DNA from 2 places in the Stenotrophomonas sp. 3(2025) genome. Region 1 is predicted to be linked to the other one. Evidence: riboswitches for the same ligand, from Rfam matches in the RefSeq annotation. Region 1 holds a riboswitch; the other holds the start of a gene.
The links. Region 1 has a riboswitch for glycine ahead of ACUXVE_RS11125 (trimeric intracellular cation channel family protein). Riboswitches for the same ligand answer to the same signal wherever they lie in the genome.
Positions count from the first base shown of each region.

Region 2: it holds a riboswitch for glycine, as region 1 does, so the genes downstream of both, gcvP (aminomethyl-transferring glycine dehydrogenase) here and ACUXVE_RS11125 (trimeric intracellular cation channel family protein) in region 1, are expected to answer to the same signal.

Region 1 covers NZ_JBQOIF010000012.1:61,136-66,893, forward strand. Annotated here, with positions in the region: gene ACUXVE_RS11105 (NYN domain-containing protein) at 1-8, opposite strand, end outside; gene ACUXVE_RS11110 (NAD(P)/FAD-dependent oxidoreductase) at 130-1,410, shown strand; gene ACUXVE_RS11115 (nuclear transport factor 2 family protein) at 1,478-1,903, opposite strand; gene ACUXVE_RS11120 (GIY-YIG nuclease family protein) at 1,976-2,233, opposite strand; glycine riboswitch at 2,274-2,363, shown strand; glycine riboswitch at 2,377-2,480, shown strand; gene ACUXVE_RS11125 (trimeric intracellular cation channel family protein) at 2,565-3,182, shown strand; gene ACUXVE_RS11130 (3-deoxy-7-phosphoheptulonate synthase) at 3,354-4,427, opposite strand; gene ACUXVE_RS11135 (hypothetical protein) at 4,680-4,940, opposite strand; gene ACUXVE_RS11140 (DUF6616 family protein) at 5,025-5,363, opposite strand; gene ACUXVE_RS11145 (DNA alkylation repair protein) at 5,440-5,758, opposite strand, start outside.
Region 2 covers NZ_JBQOIF010000013.1:96,342-102,099, forward strand. Annotated here, with positions in the region: gene ACUXVE_RS11815 (VOC family protein) at 1-50, shown strand, start outside; gene gcvP (aminomethyl-transferring glycine dehydrogenase) at 151-3,018, opposite strand; glycine riboswitch at 3,080-3,182, opposite strand; gene ACUXVE_RS11825 (multidrug effflux MFS transporter) at 3,482-4,708, shown strand; gene ACUXVE_RS11830 (siderophore-interacting protein) at 4,850-5,746, shown strand.

The DNA of each region.
Region 1 (5,758 bases):
TCGCTCATGAACTCCTCACGGGCAGTTGCCTGAACCCGAGTATCGCCGATCCCGATGCACGCTGACGTGACAAGGAGCGGCCGTGCGAAGATGCCAGGCACTTCCCCCATGCCCCCCTGGAGTGAGTCGATGAGTCGTGATCGCGTCCCCCACCTGGTCGTAGTCGGCGGCGGTTTCGCCGGCCTGTGGGCCACCCGTGCGCTGGCCCGCGAACGCATACGCATCACCCTGGTCGACCGTCGCAACCACCACCTGTTCCAGCCGCTGCTTTACCAGGTGGCCACCGCCGGGCTGTCCGCTCCGGATATCGCCGCACCGCTGCGCCACATCCTCGGCCACCAGCGCAACGTGGAGGTGCGGCTGGGTGAAGTGGTGGCCATCGACAAGCAGGCCCGCCAGATACGCATGGCCGATGGCAGCACGCTGGACTACGACAGCCTGCTGCTGGCCACCGGTGCCACCCACGCCTACTTCGGTCACGACGAATGGGCCGACGATGCACCCGGCCTGAAGACGCTCGACGATGCCATCGCCCTGCGGCGCAAACTGCTGCTGGCGTTCGAACGCGCCGAAGCCGAACCGGACCCGGAAAAGAAGGCGGCATGGCTGAGCTTTGCCGTGGTGGGCGGTGGGCCGACCGGCGTCGAGCTGGCCGGCACCCTCGCGGAAATCGCCCGGCATACGCTGCGCAATGAATTCCGCCACATCGATCCGGCCAGCGCCAAGGTACGGCTGGTCGAGGCCGGTCCGCGCGTGTTGTCCACCTTCCCCGAAGTGCTTTCGCTGAAGGCACGCCGGCAGCTGGAAAAACTGGGCGTGGAAGTGATGACCGGCACGCCGGTGAGCCACATTGATGGACAGGGCTTCAAGCTGGGCGACCAGTTCGTGCCCGCGCGTACCGTGGTCTGGGCCGCCGGCGTGGCCGCCTCACCGTTGGCGCGCACCCTGGACGTGCCGCTGGACCGCGCCGGTCGCGTGCAGGTGCAGCCCGACCTGACCCTGCCTGGTCATCCGGAACTGTTCGTGGCCGGCGACCTTGCTGCGCTGAACCAGGCCAACGGCAAACCGGTACCGGGCGTTGCGCCTGCCGCCAAGCAGATGGGCAAGTACGTGGCGGACGTGATCCGCGCGCGCCTGCATGGCAAGGCAGCACCCGGGCCGTTCAAGTACGCCGACTTCGGCAACCTGGCCACCATCGGCCGCATGGCCGCGATCGTGCACCTGGGCAAGTTGCAGCTGTCCGGCGTGCTGGCCTGGTGGTTCTGGCTGGCCGCGCACGTGTTCTTCCTGATCGGGTTCCGCAACCGCGTCGTGGTGCTGTTGAACTGGGCGGTGGCGTACTGGAGCTACCAGCGCAGCGCGCGGATCATCTTCGGCGATGACCGCGAAGACCGGCGGCCGAAGCGGTAGGGTCCACACCATGCGTGGATGAATTTCTGTGCAGGTTGCATGGAGCGCAGCCACGCAGGGCGTGGCTCTACTTCGGCTTCGGGTACCACAGCGCGTTGACGATGACCCAGCGCTGCTCGAAGCGGCCCATGTGGAAGTAGTCGACGAACCACGGGGTTTCCAGCCGCACCGATGCGACGTTGCCGGTCACGTCCAACACCGTGCAGCGGCGATCCCATTGATCCTTCGGGGTCTTCAACGCGCCCTGCTTGGTCAACGCAACCAGCTCTTCCTTCGACATCCGGCGCAGGCCCAGGCGCTCGTCCGGTGTATCACCGAGCACCGCACGTTTGGCCAGGTCCGGATGCAGGGAACGGGCGACGCGCTGCGGGTCGGCCTCCAGCTGGCCATCCACGTAGTCGTGGCAGGTGGCTTCGATGGCTGCGATCGTGGCGGCGTCGGCGACAGGGCTTGTCGCCGCAGCGACAGCGAACAACAGGGCAAGCGTGGACATCCGGGTCTCCAGCGCTGAGGGCTGGGCGATCATGGCATGGCCGGATGCGCCCGATCTACGCATGCCGTGGATCTACTGCAACAGCCAGGCCAGCTTGCGTTCGCGCGGCTGCCGCTTGAGCTCCCATTCGGCACGTGAGGCCGCTGCCCGGTCTGGGTACTCACGCACCGCCAGGACCCGCAGTGGCGGCCGCGACCGGGTGTAGCGGGCCCCCTTGCCGGCCTGGTGGGCAGCAAAGCGGGCCGGCACGTCGGTGCTGATGCCGGCGTAATAGCTGCCGTCGCGGCATTCGAGCAGGTACAGGAACCACGGGCGGGAAGGCGAAACCATGGCCGGATTATGCCGTGCTGCACTGCAGCGGATATACTGCCGCCCGAATGCAGGAGAGAGGCGCCGCGCTGGCGCCCGCCGAAGGCGCAGGCTCCCATGATCGCTCAGGCCGGTGGGCTGGAATCCCACCAACCATGCATTCGACTCGCCGAGCTGGAGAGAGGTCACCGGGCACGCCCGGGACGATCCGCCGAAGGGGCACGCGGCTCACGCCGCTGAACTCTCAGGCAAAAGGACAGCGGGAGCGGCACCGGTCATCGTCATCCCGTCATTGCGCAGGCAGTGGCGGTATGTGCGCATGGCCGGCCCCACCGCGCCCGGAGCCTGTCCCATGCTGCTGTCCATCATCTACCTGATCGCCATTTCCGCCGAAGCCATGACCGGTGCCCTGTCTGCCGGCCGCCGCCGCATGGACCTGTTCGGCGTGGTCATGATCGCCTGTGTCACCGCCCTCGGCGGCGGCTCGCTGCGCGACATCCTGCTTGGCCACTATCCGCTGGGCTGGGTGAAACACCCCGAGTACCTCGGCTTCACCGTGTGCGCGGCGCTGATCGCCACCTGGGTGGCGCGCTGGATGCACCACTTCCGCCGTACCTTCCTGGTGCTCGATGGCCTGGGCCTGATCGCCTTCACCCTGATCGGCTGCTCGATCGCGCGCGAGGCCGGCCATGCACTGCCGATCGTGCTGATCGCCGGCATGCTCACCGGCGCGTTCGGCGGCGTGCTGCGCGACATCCTCTGCAACGAGGTGCCGTTGATCTTCCAGAAGGAGCTGTACGCGATCATCTCGCTGCTGACCGGTGCGGTGTATCTGCTGTTGCTGCACTGGGGCGTGGCCGATGCCACGGCGATCCTGTGCTGCCTGGGCGGTGGTTTCGCCGTGCGTCTGCTGGCCATCCACTACCGCTGGGAAATGCCGAAGTTCGTGTACCACGACGAAGTGCATTGAGCGCTGACGTTCGCCGGGTTTCACACCACCCCGGCGATGTACCTGGCGCTGGCAAGAGTGCGCAGCGCCAGGCGCATCGCCGGTGCAGACGGGCCGGTCTCCAACTCCGACCGGCCCTGATCGCGGCCGCACCCCCGCAGGCGCTGGCCGCCATCCACACACGTGCCGCACTCAAGCGGCTTCGGACACCTTCACCTCACGGCGGGCGCGCACGGCAGCGGCAAGCCGCTCCAGCACCTGCACGGTGGTGTCCCAATCAATGCAGCCATCGGTGATGCTCTGGCCGTAGACCAGCGGCTGGCCCTCCACCAGTTCCTGGCGACCGCCGACCAGGTGGCTTTCGACCATCACACCGACGATGCGCTGCTCGCCGTCTTCCAGCTGGGTGGCGATGTCTTCGATCACCTTCGGCTGGTTTTCGTGGTTCTTCAGGCTGTTGGCGTGGCTGGCATCGATCATCAGGCGCGTCGGCAGCTTGGCCTTGGCCAGCGCCTGGCAGGCATCGGCCACGCTGGCCGCATCGTAGTTCGGCTGCTTGCCACCACGCAGGATCACATGGCAGTCGGGGTTGCCGGTGGTGGAGACGATGGCGGTGCCGCCCTGCTTGGTGACCGACAGGAAGTGATGCGGATTGGAGGCCGCGCCCACGGCATCGGCGGCGATCTTGACGTTGCCGTCGGTGCCGTTCTTGAAGCCGACCGGGCACGACAGCCCCGACGCAAGTTCACGATGCACCTGGCTTTCGGTGGTGCGTGCGCCGATCGCGCCCCATGCCACCAGGTCGGCGATGTACTGCGGCGAGATCACGTCGAGGAACTCGACGCCAGCCGGCAGGCCCAGCTTGTTGATGTCGCGCAGCAGGCCACGGGCGATGCGCAGGCCCTTGTCGATCTTGAAGCTGCCGTCCAGGTCCGGATCGTTGATCAGGCCCTTCCAGCCCACCGTGGTGCGCGGCTTCTCGAAGTACACGCGCATGACGATTTCCAGCTCGCCGGCCAGCGCATCGCGCATCGGCTTCAGGCGCTGTGCGTACTCGATGGCGGCTTTCGGGTCGTGGATCGAGCACGGCCCGACCACCACCGCCAGGCGGTCGTCGCGGCCGTGCAGGATCTGGTGCAGGGCGGCGCGCGAAGCGCTGACGGTGTCGGAGGCTTCGTCATCGCAGGGCAGCATCGCCAGCAGCTGGGCAGGCGGTGTCAGCGGTTCGATGGTGCGGATACGCAGGTCGTCGGTGTGCGGGGGCATGGTGAGGGGTCTCTACGGAAGGTGGGGGTCCGCAGCGTGGCGACATGAAAAAAGCCGCCAGGTTCGCTGGCGGCTTTCGGGAATGCGTCTGAAGCTTTCTTCAGGGTGAGCGCAATCCTTCCTCCGCCGGGGGCTTCGGAAAGTAATACCAATAAAAGCTGGCGTGGGTTGCGTTCATGGGATCTATTGATAACACAGGGTTTTGGCGGGTGCCAACTGTTTCATCCGCAACTGCGGGCGCGGTTCAGCGGACTATCGGCTACCATGCACTTCCACATCCAGCAGCAGCGTCTCGTGGATGTCGACCCAACGCTCGACCACCCGGTCCAGTTCCTGCCTGGCCTCATCAAGCTGTTCGGGGTTGAGCATGGACCTGGCCGTATACAGATCGGACACCAGCTGCCGCAGGGTGGCTTCCTGGATGGCCACCACCGGCCCTTCCAGGCCGGGTACCTGCAGCGCTGGACTGCTGCCCAGCGCTCCGTACAACGTCACCTGGATCTTGCTCTGCATGCTCGACTTCCCTGCGGGTGGACACGGCCGAGCGCCATCTTTACCCGGAATGGATGACACGCGCATGTGCCACCGCAGGCCGCATTACAGCGCTGCAAGATCCGCAAGGTGCTGGGCCATCGCATCCACCGCGCCCACGGCATTGGTGGTGGCGAAGTAGTCATGCCAGCCAGTAGCACTGATGGCGGCCACCAGGGCATCGGCATCTGCACGGCTGCCGCACCTCCAGACCGCGTAGTACTGCTCGGTGCTGGCATATGACACGTCGCTGGCCACGCGGCCCATCGCCAACGGTGCGATGCGTGCGGGATCCAATTGCTGCATGCCGGCGCCGATGCGGGTGAAGAAGGCGTTCCGCTGTTCCGCGCACAGCGCTTTCCAGGCCGGCGTCGCCGCGTACAGCTCGATGAGGAGGTGGGACATGTGGTCTTCCTTGAGGGTCGTGGGATTGCCGGCCAGCGGCCGGCACTACCGGGAAACGCGCGTGAACGGTACGGCGCTACAGCGAGCGCAGCGCGCGCTTGCGGATGTACCTATTGGCTGAGCTGTCGTGCGTTGACTGCCACCGCGTGCACACATCGCGCACCCATCCGGGCTGGCTCTTGCCGGCGTCGTTCAGCCAGTTGCCGACCGAGTCCTGCACGTAGCGCTCGGGATCGTCAGCGAGCGCCTCCAGCAGGGGCAACGCGTGCTCGGGTTGCTGCTTGAACAACACAACGTGCGTGGCCCATACACCGCGGGGGCGAAGCGCCTCACAGGCAAAGCGGCGCAGACGGGGCGAGCGCTGCTGCGTCCAGGGGTGCAGCAGGGCAAGCGCT
Region 2 (5,758 bases), on a different contig from region 1:
GCTTCGGCGTGTCGTGGCAGTTGAGCCTGGGACAGATGCCCGACCCATGATGCGTTCTGCCGCTGTGCTCGCCGGGCATGGCCCGGCGCTACCGGAAAACAAGAACGGCCCGCTTGCGCGGGCCGTTCTCATTTCCGATGCCGCGATGGCTTACGCCTCGACTTCGTCATCCTTGTAGGCATCGACCGGGATGCAGGCACACATCACGTTCTTGTCGCCGTACACGTTGTCGACGCGGGCCACCGGCGGCCAGTACTTCTGCAGCTTCAGGCTCGGCAGCGGGAAGGCGGCCAGCTCGCGCGGGTAGGCGTGGGTCCACTCGCTGGCGGTCACGGCCGTGGCCGTGTGTGGAGCATTCTTCAGCGGGTTGTCCTCGCGGTCCAGGCGGCCGTCTTCGATCGCGGTGATCTCTTCGCGGATCTGGATCATCGCGTCGATGAAGCGGTCCAGCTCGTGCAGCGATTCGCTTTCGGTCGGTTCGACCATCAGCGTGCCGGCCACCGGGAAGCTCAGGGTCGGGGCATGGAAGCCGAAGTCGATCAGGCGCTTGGCCACGTCTTCGGCACCGATGCCGCTGGCCTTCTCCAGCGGACGCACGTCCAGGATGCACTCGTGCGCGACCAGGCCGTTGCGACCGGTGTACAGGGTCTTGAAGTGCGGGGCCAGGCGCTTGGCGATGTAGTTGGCGTTGAGCTGGGCGACCTGGGTGGCCTTGCGCAGGCCCTCGGTGCCCATCATCGCGATGTACATCCAGCTGATCGGCAGGATCGAGGCGCTGCCGAAGCTGGCGGCGCTGACCATGCCGACCGGACCGTTGTCACCCAGCTTGCCCGGCAGGAACGGGGCAAGGTGCGACTTGACCGCACACGGGCCAACGCCCGGGCCGCCGCCGCCGTGCGGGATGCAGAAGGTCTTGTGCAGGTTCAGGTGCGAAACGTCCGAACCCCACTTGCCCGGCTTGGCCACGCCGACCAGGGCGTTCATGTTGGCGCCGTCGGTGTACACCTGGCCGCCATGCTTGTGGATGATCTCGCAGATCTCCACCACCTCTTCCTCGAACACGCCGTGCGTGGACGGGTAGGTCATCATGATCGCGGCCAGGCGGTCGCTGTACTTCTCGGCGTTGAGGCGGATGTCTTCAACGTCGACGTTGCCGTTGGCATCGGTCTTGGTGACCACGACCTTCATGCCGCACATCTGCGCCGAGGCCGGGTTGGTGCCATGCGCCGAATCCGGGATCAGGCAGATGTCACGGTGATCTTCGCCACGCGAGCGGTGGTAGGCGCGGATCGCCAGCAGGCCGGCGTATTCGCCCTGCGCACCGGAGTTCGGCTGCAGGCTGACGGCGTCGTAGCCGGTGCACTCGACCAGCATCGCTTCCAGCGAATCGATCAGTTCCTTGTAGCCCAGCGCCTGCTCGGCCGGCACCAGCGGGTGGATCTGCGAGAACTCCGGCCAGGTCACCGGGATCATTTCGGCGGTGGCGTTGAGCTTCATGGTGCACGAGCCCAGCGGGATCATCGTGCGGTCCATCGCCAGGTCCTTGTCGGCCAGCGAACGCAGGTAGCGCAGCAGTTCGTGCTCGCTGTGGTGGGTGTTGAACACCGGGTGGGTCAGGAACGCGGATTGGCGCAGCAGACCGGCCGGCAGCGCATCGGCGGTGCTGGCATCGAGCGCGTCCACATCAACGGTGGCACCGAACAGCGCGCCTACGGCGACGATGTCGGCGCGGGTGGCGGTCTCGTCCAGGCTGATGCCGACCGAACTGCTGTCGATCGCACGCAGGTTGTAGCCGGCGGCACGGGCCTTGGCATGGATCGCGTCGGCGTCGACACCGGTGACGTGCAGCGTGTCGAAGAAGTCGGCACCGACCTGCACACCGGCAGTGCGCAGCGCGCTGGCCAGGATGGCGGCCAGGCGATGGGTGCGGCGGGCGATGCGGGTCAGGCCTTCCGGGCCGTGGTAGACGGCATACATCGAGGCCATCACCGCCAGCAGCACCTGTGCGGTGCAGATGTTGGAGGTGGCCTTCTCGCGGCGGATGTGCTGTTCGCGGGTCTGCAGGGTCAGGCGGTAGGCCGGGTTGCCCTGTGCGTCGATCGAGACGCCGATCAGGCGGCCCGGCATCGAACGCTTGTAGGCGTCACGGCAGGCCATGAACGCCGCATGCGGGCCACCGAAGCCGAACGGCACGCCGAAACGCTGGCTGTTGCCGACCACGATGTCCGCACCCCATTCGCCCGGGGCGGCCAGCAGGGTCAGTGCCAGCAGGTCGGTGGCCACGGCCACCAGGCCGCCGCGCGCGTGCACGGCATCGACCAGCGCCTTGTAGTCGCCCACCTGGCCGAAGGTGTCCGGGTACTGCAGCAGCAGGCCGAAGGCTTCTGCTTCCAGCGCTTCGGCCGGGGTGCCCACGCGCAGCACGATGCCCATGGGCTCGGCGCGGGTGCGCAGCAGTTCCAGCGTCTGCGGGTGCACGGCGTCGTGCACGAAGAAGGTGTCCGACTTCGACTTGGCCGAGCGCTTGGCCAGGGTCATCGCTTCAGCGGCGGCCGTGGCTTCGTCCAGCAGCGAGGCGTTGGCGATTTCCATGCCGGTCAGGTCGGCACACAGGGTCTGGAAGTTGATCAGCGCTTCCATGCGGCCCTGCGAGATTTCCGCCTGGTACGGGGTGTAGGCGGTGTACCAGGCCGGGTTTTCCAGGATGTTGCGCAGGATCACGTTCGGCGTGTGGGTACCGTAGTAGCCCTGGCCGATGAAGCTGCGCAGCACGGTGTTCTTGTCGGCGATCGCGCGGATCTTCGCCAGCGCCTGCACTTCGGTGATCGACTCCGGCAGCGCCAGCGGTGCCGGCGACTTGATCTTGGCCGGCACGATGGCATCGGTCATCGCATCCAGCGAGGCGTGGCCGATGACGCCGAGCATCTGCGCGATCTCGGCATCGTTGGGGCCGATGTGGCGCTCGACGAACGCCGAATGGTGCTCGAGCTCACGCAGGGAAGGGGTGTTCTGGGACATGGCGAAGGATCCGTCAGGAAAGGGCACACGCACGGGCACAAGCCGCCGGTCGGCGGTCTGCGGGCGCCCCTCTGTCCTTTTGCCTGAGAGTTTAAAAGCGCGGAAAACCGCAGCTTCGTGCCCCTTCGGCGCCGGATCGAACCGGTCTCTCCAGAGTTCTGTTACGGGTGGTATCGGGCCTGAGCGATTACGGGCGTTGCGCCTTCGGCAGCGGTGACCTGCTTCTCCCACCGTGTTGCCCGCCGATTATAGCTCGTTGCCGGCGCCTGACGGTGGCCCGGGCTGGCCTCACGGGGCTGAATGGCCGATGGCCCGGGCGTGCGTTCTGTGCATCCTTGCATGGCATCGCGCGCATTCCCCACCTATGATGGTGGGATTCTCGTATTCATCTGGCGCCGTCCCTGCTGCAGGGGATCGGCGCCCGCCGTGCGTGTCATGCATGGCCCTGCCGGACGCTTGCCCGATGACCGCCGCCGTTGCTCCTTCCACCCGCCGCATGGCCCTGTTGCTCGCTGGCCTGGCCATGTTCGGTCCGTTCTCGATCGACACCATCTTTCCCGCGTTTCCGCAGCTGGCCCAGCGCCTGGCGGTGGACGAAGTGGCGGTGCAGCAGACCATCAGCGTCTACCTGCTGTTCTACGGCCTGATGAGCCTGGCCCATGGCCCGCTGTCCGATGCGTGGGGACGCAAGCGGGTGATCCTCGGCGGTCTGGTGATCTTCGTCGGCGCCTCGGTGGGCTGTGCGTTGTCTACCGACCTGACCACGCTGCTGGCGTTCCGCGCACTGCAGGGCCTGTCCGCCGGCGTGGGCATGATCGTTGGCCGCGCGGTGATCCGCGATCTGTACCACGGCCACGACGCGCAGCGGCTGATGAGCCAGGTGTCGATGCTGTTCGGTATCGCCCCGGCCATCGCGCCGATCATCGGTGGCTGGATCCTGCTCAGCGGTGCCGGCTGGCCGCTGATCTTCTGGTTCCTGGTGGTGTTCGCGCTGGTGCTGCTGGCGGCCACCGCGCGCTTCCTGCCGGAAACCCATCCGGTGCAGGCGCGGATCGCCCTGTCGCCACGCACGTTGCTGCGCGATTACGTGCGCATCGGCTTCAACCCGCGGTTCCTGCGCCTGGCCCTGGCCGGCAGCATCGGGTTCGGCGGCATCTTCCTGTACATCTCCTCGGCGCCGGCCATCGTGATGCAGCACCTGCATCTGGGTGAAGGTGGCTTTGCGTGGTTGTTCATTCCCACCATTGGCGGCATGACCACCGGTTCGTTCCTGTCCGGGCGCATGGCCGGGCACAGCACACCGACCCGACAGGTCGCGCTCGGTTTCAGCCTGTGTGCGGTCTCTGCCGTGCTGAACATCGGCTACGTCACCCTGGCGCCGCAGTTCGCGCTGCCGTGGGCGGTGATGCCGATCTTCCTTGGCGGCATGGGCATGGCGCTGATCTTCCCGATCCTGGCGCTGGCGGTGCTGGACATGTATCCGCTGCAGCGCGGCCTGGCGTCGTCGCTGCAGGCGTTCGTGCAGCTGATGATCAGCACCGTGGTGGCCGGCGTGGTATCGCCGCTGCTGCACAACAACCCGCTGCACCTGGCACTGGGACAGGCGGGCTTCTTCGCGGCCGGCTTCGTGTTCTGGTACTGGGAGCACCAGCGCGAGCGCGCATCAGAGGCAGCCAGCACGGCGCATTGAGCGTCGTGCAGGGGTAGGGCGCGTCATCACGCGCGGATCCGTTGCGGCGCTGCGGCCAGGGATTAGGCTGGGGTTTCCAGCGAGCCGGTTCGTGGGTGCACGACAGCCAGCCATTCCGATGTCGTCGCATGAGGTACCCGCATGGCTGCGCAGCAGACCTACCGCCTGTTCGAGGTGGCGCTGAAGGAGCGCCGCGTTCTTTCTCCTTCCCTGGACCGCATGGTGTTCACCGGCGCCGACGTGGCGCACATGAAGACCGAAGGCCCGGACCAGCGTATCAAGGTGTTTTTCCCTTTGCCCGGCCAGGACGCGCCGGACGTGCCCAGCGGCGAAGACTGGTATGACCGTTACCGGGCACTGCCCGATGAGGCGCGGCCGCCGATGCGCACCTTTACTCTCCGCCAGCTGCGTGCCGGCGAGTGCGAGGTCGACGTCGACTTCGTGCTGCATGGCCAGACCGGACCGGCCTCGCGCTGGGCCACGCATGCACGGCCGGGCGACCGCGTGGTGCTGCTGGCCCCCGATGCCGACTGTGCGGACAGCAGCGAGGGCTGGGAATGGAAGCCGCCAGCCGGGGTAGGCCAGGTGCTGCTGGTGGCCGATGAGACCGCGTTGCCGGCGGTGGCCGGCATCCTCGAGGAACTGGCCGGGCTGGCCGATCCGCCGCGCACGCTGGCCCTGCTGGAGATCGCCCAGGCCGGTGATGCGGTGCCATTGAAGGCCCCGGCTACGGCCGAACTGGTGTGGTTGCCACGCGGGGAGCAGGCCCATGGGCAGCGGTTGCTGCAGGCGGTGCAGGCGCGGCTGGCGGCGGCCGCGACCGTCGCCGGGGCTGCCGAGCTGGACGACATCGACGTTGATGCGCAGATCCTGTGGGAGCAAGCGGACGCCAGCGCGGACGGCGCGCTGTATGCCTGGGTAGCGGGCGAGGCCGGCGCGGTGATGGCGATCCGCCGGCATCTGCTGAAAGACTGCGGCCTGGATCGCCGCGCGATCACCTTCATGGGGTACTGGCGCCAGGGGCGGGTACTGGACTGAGCCGCTACCGCA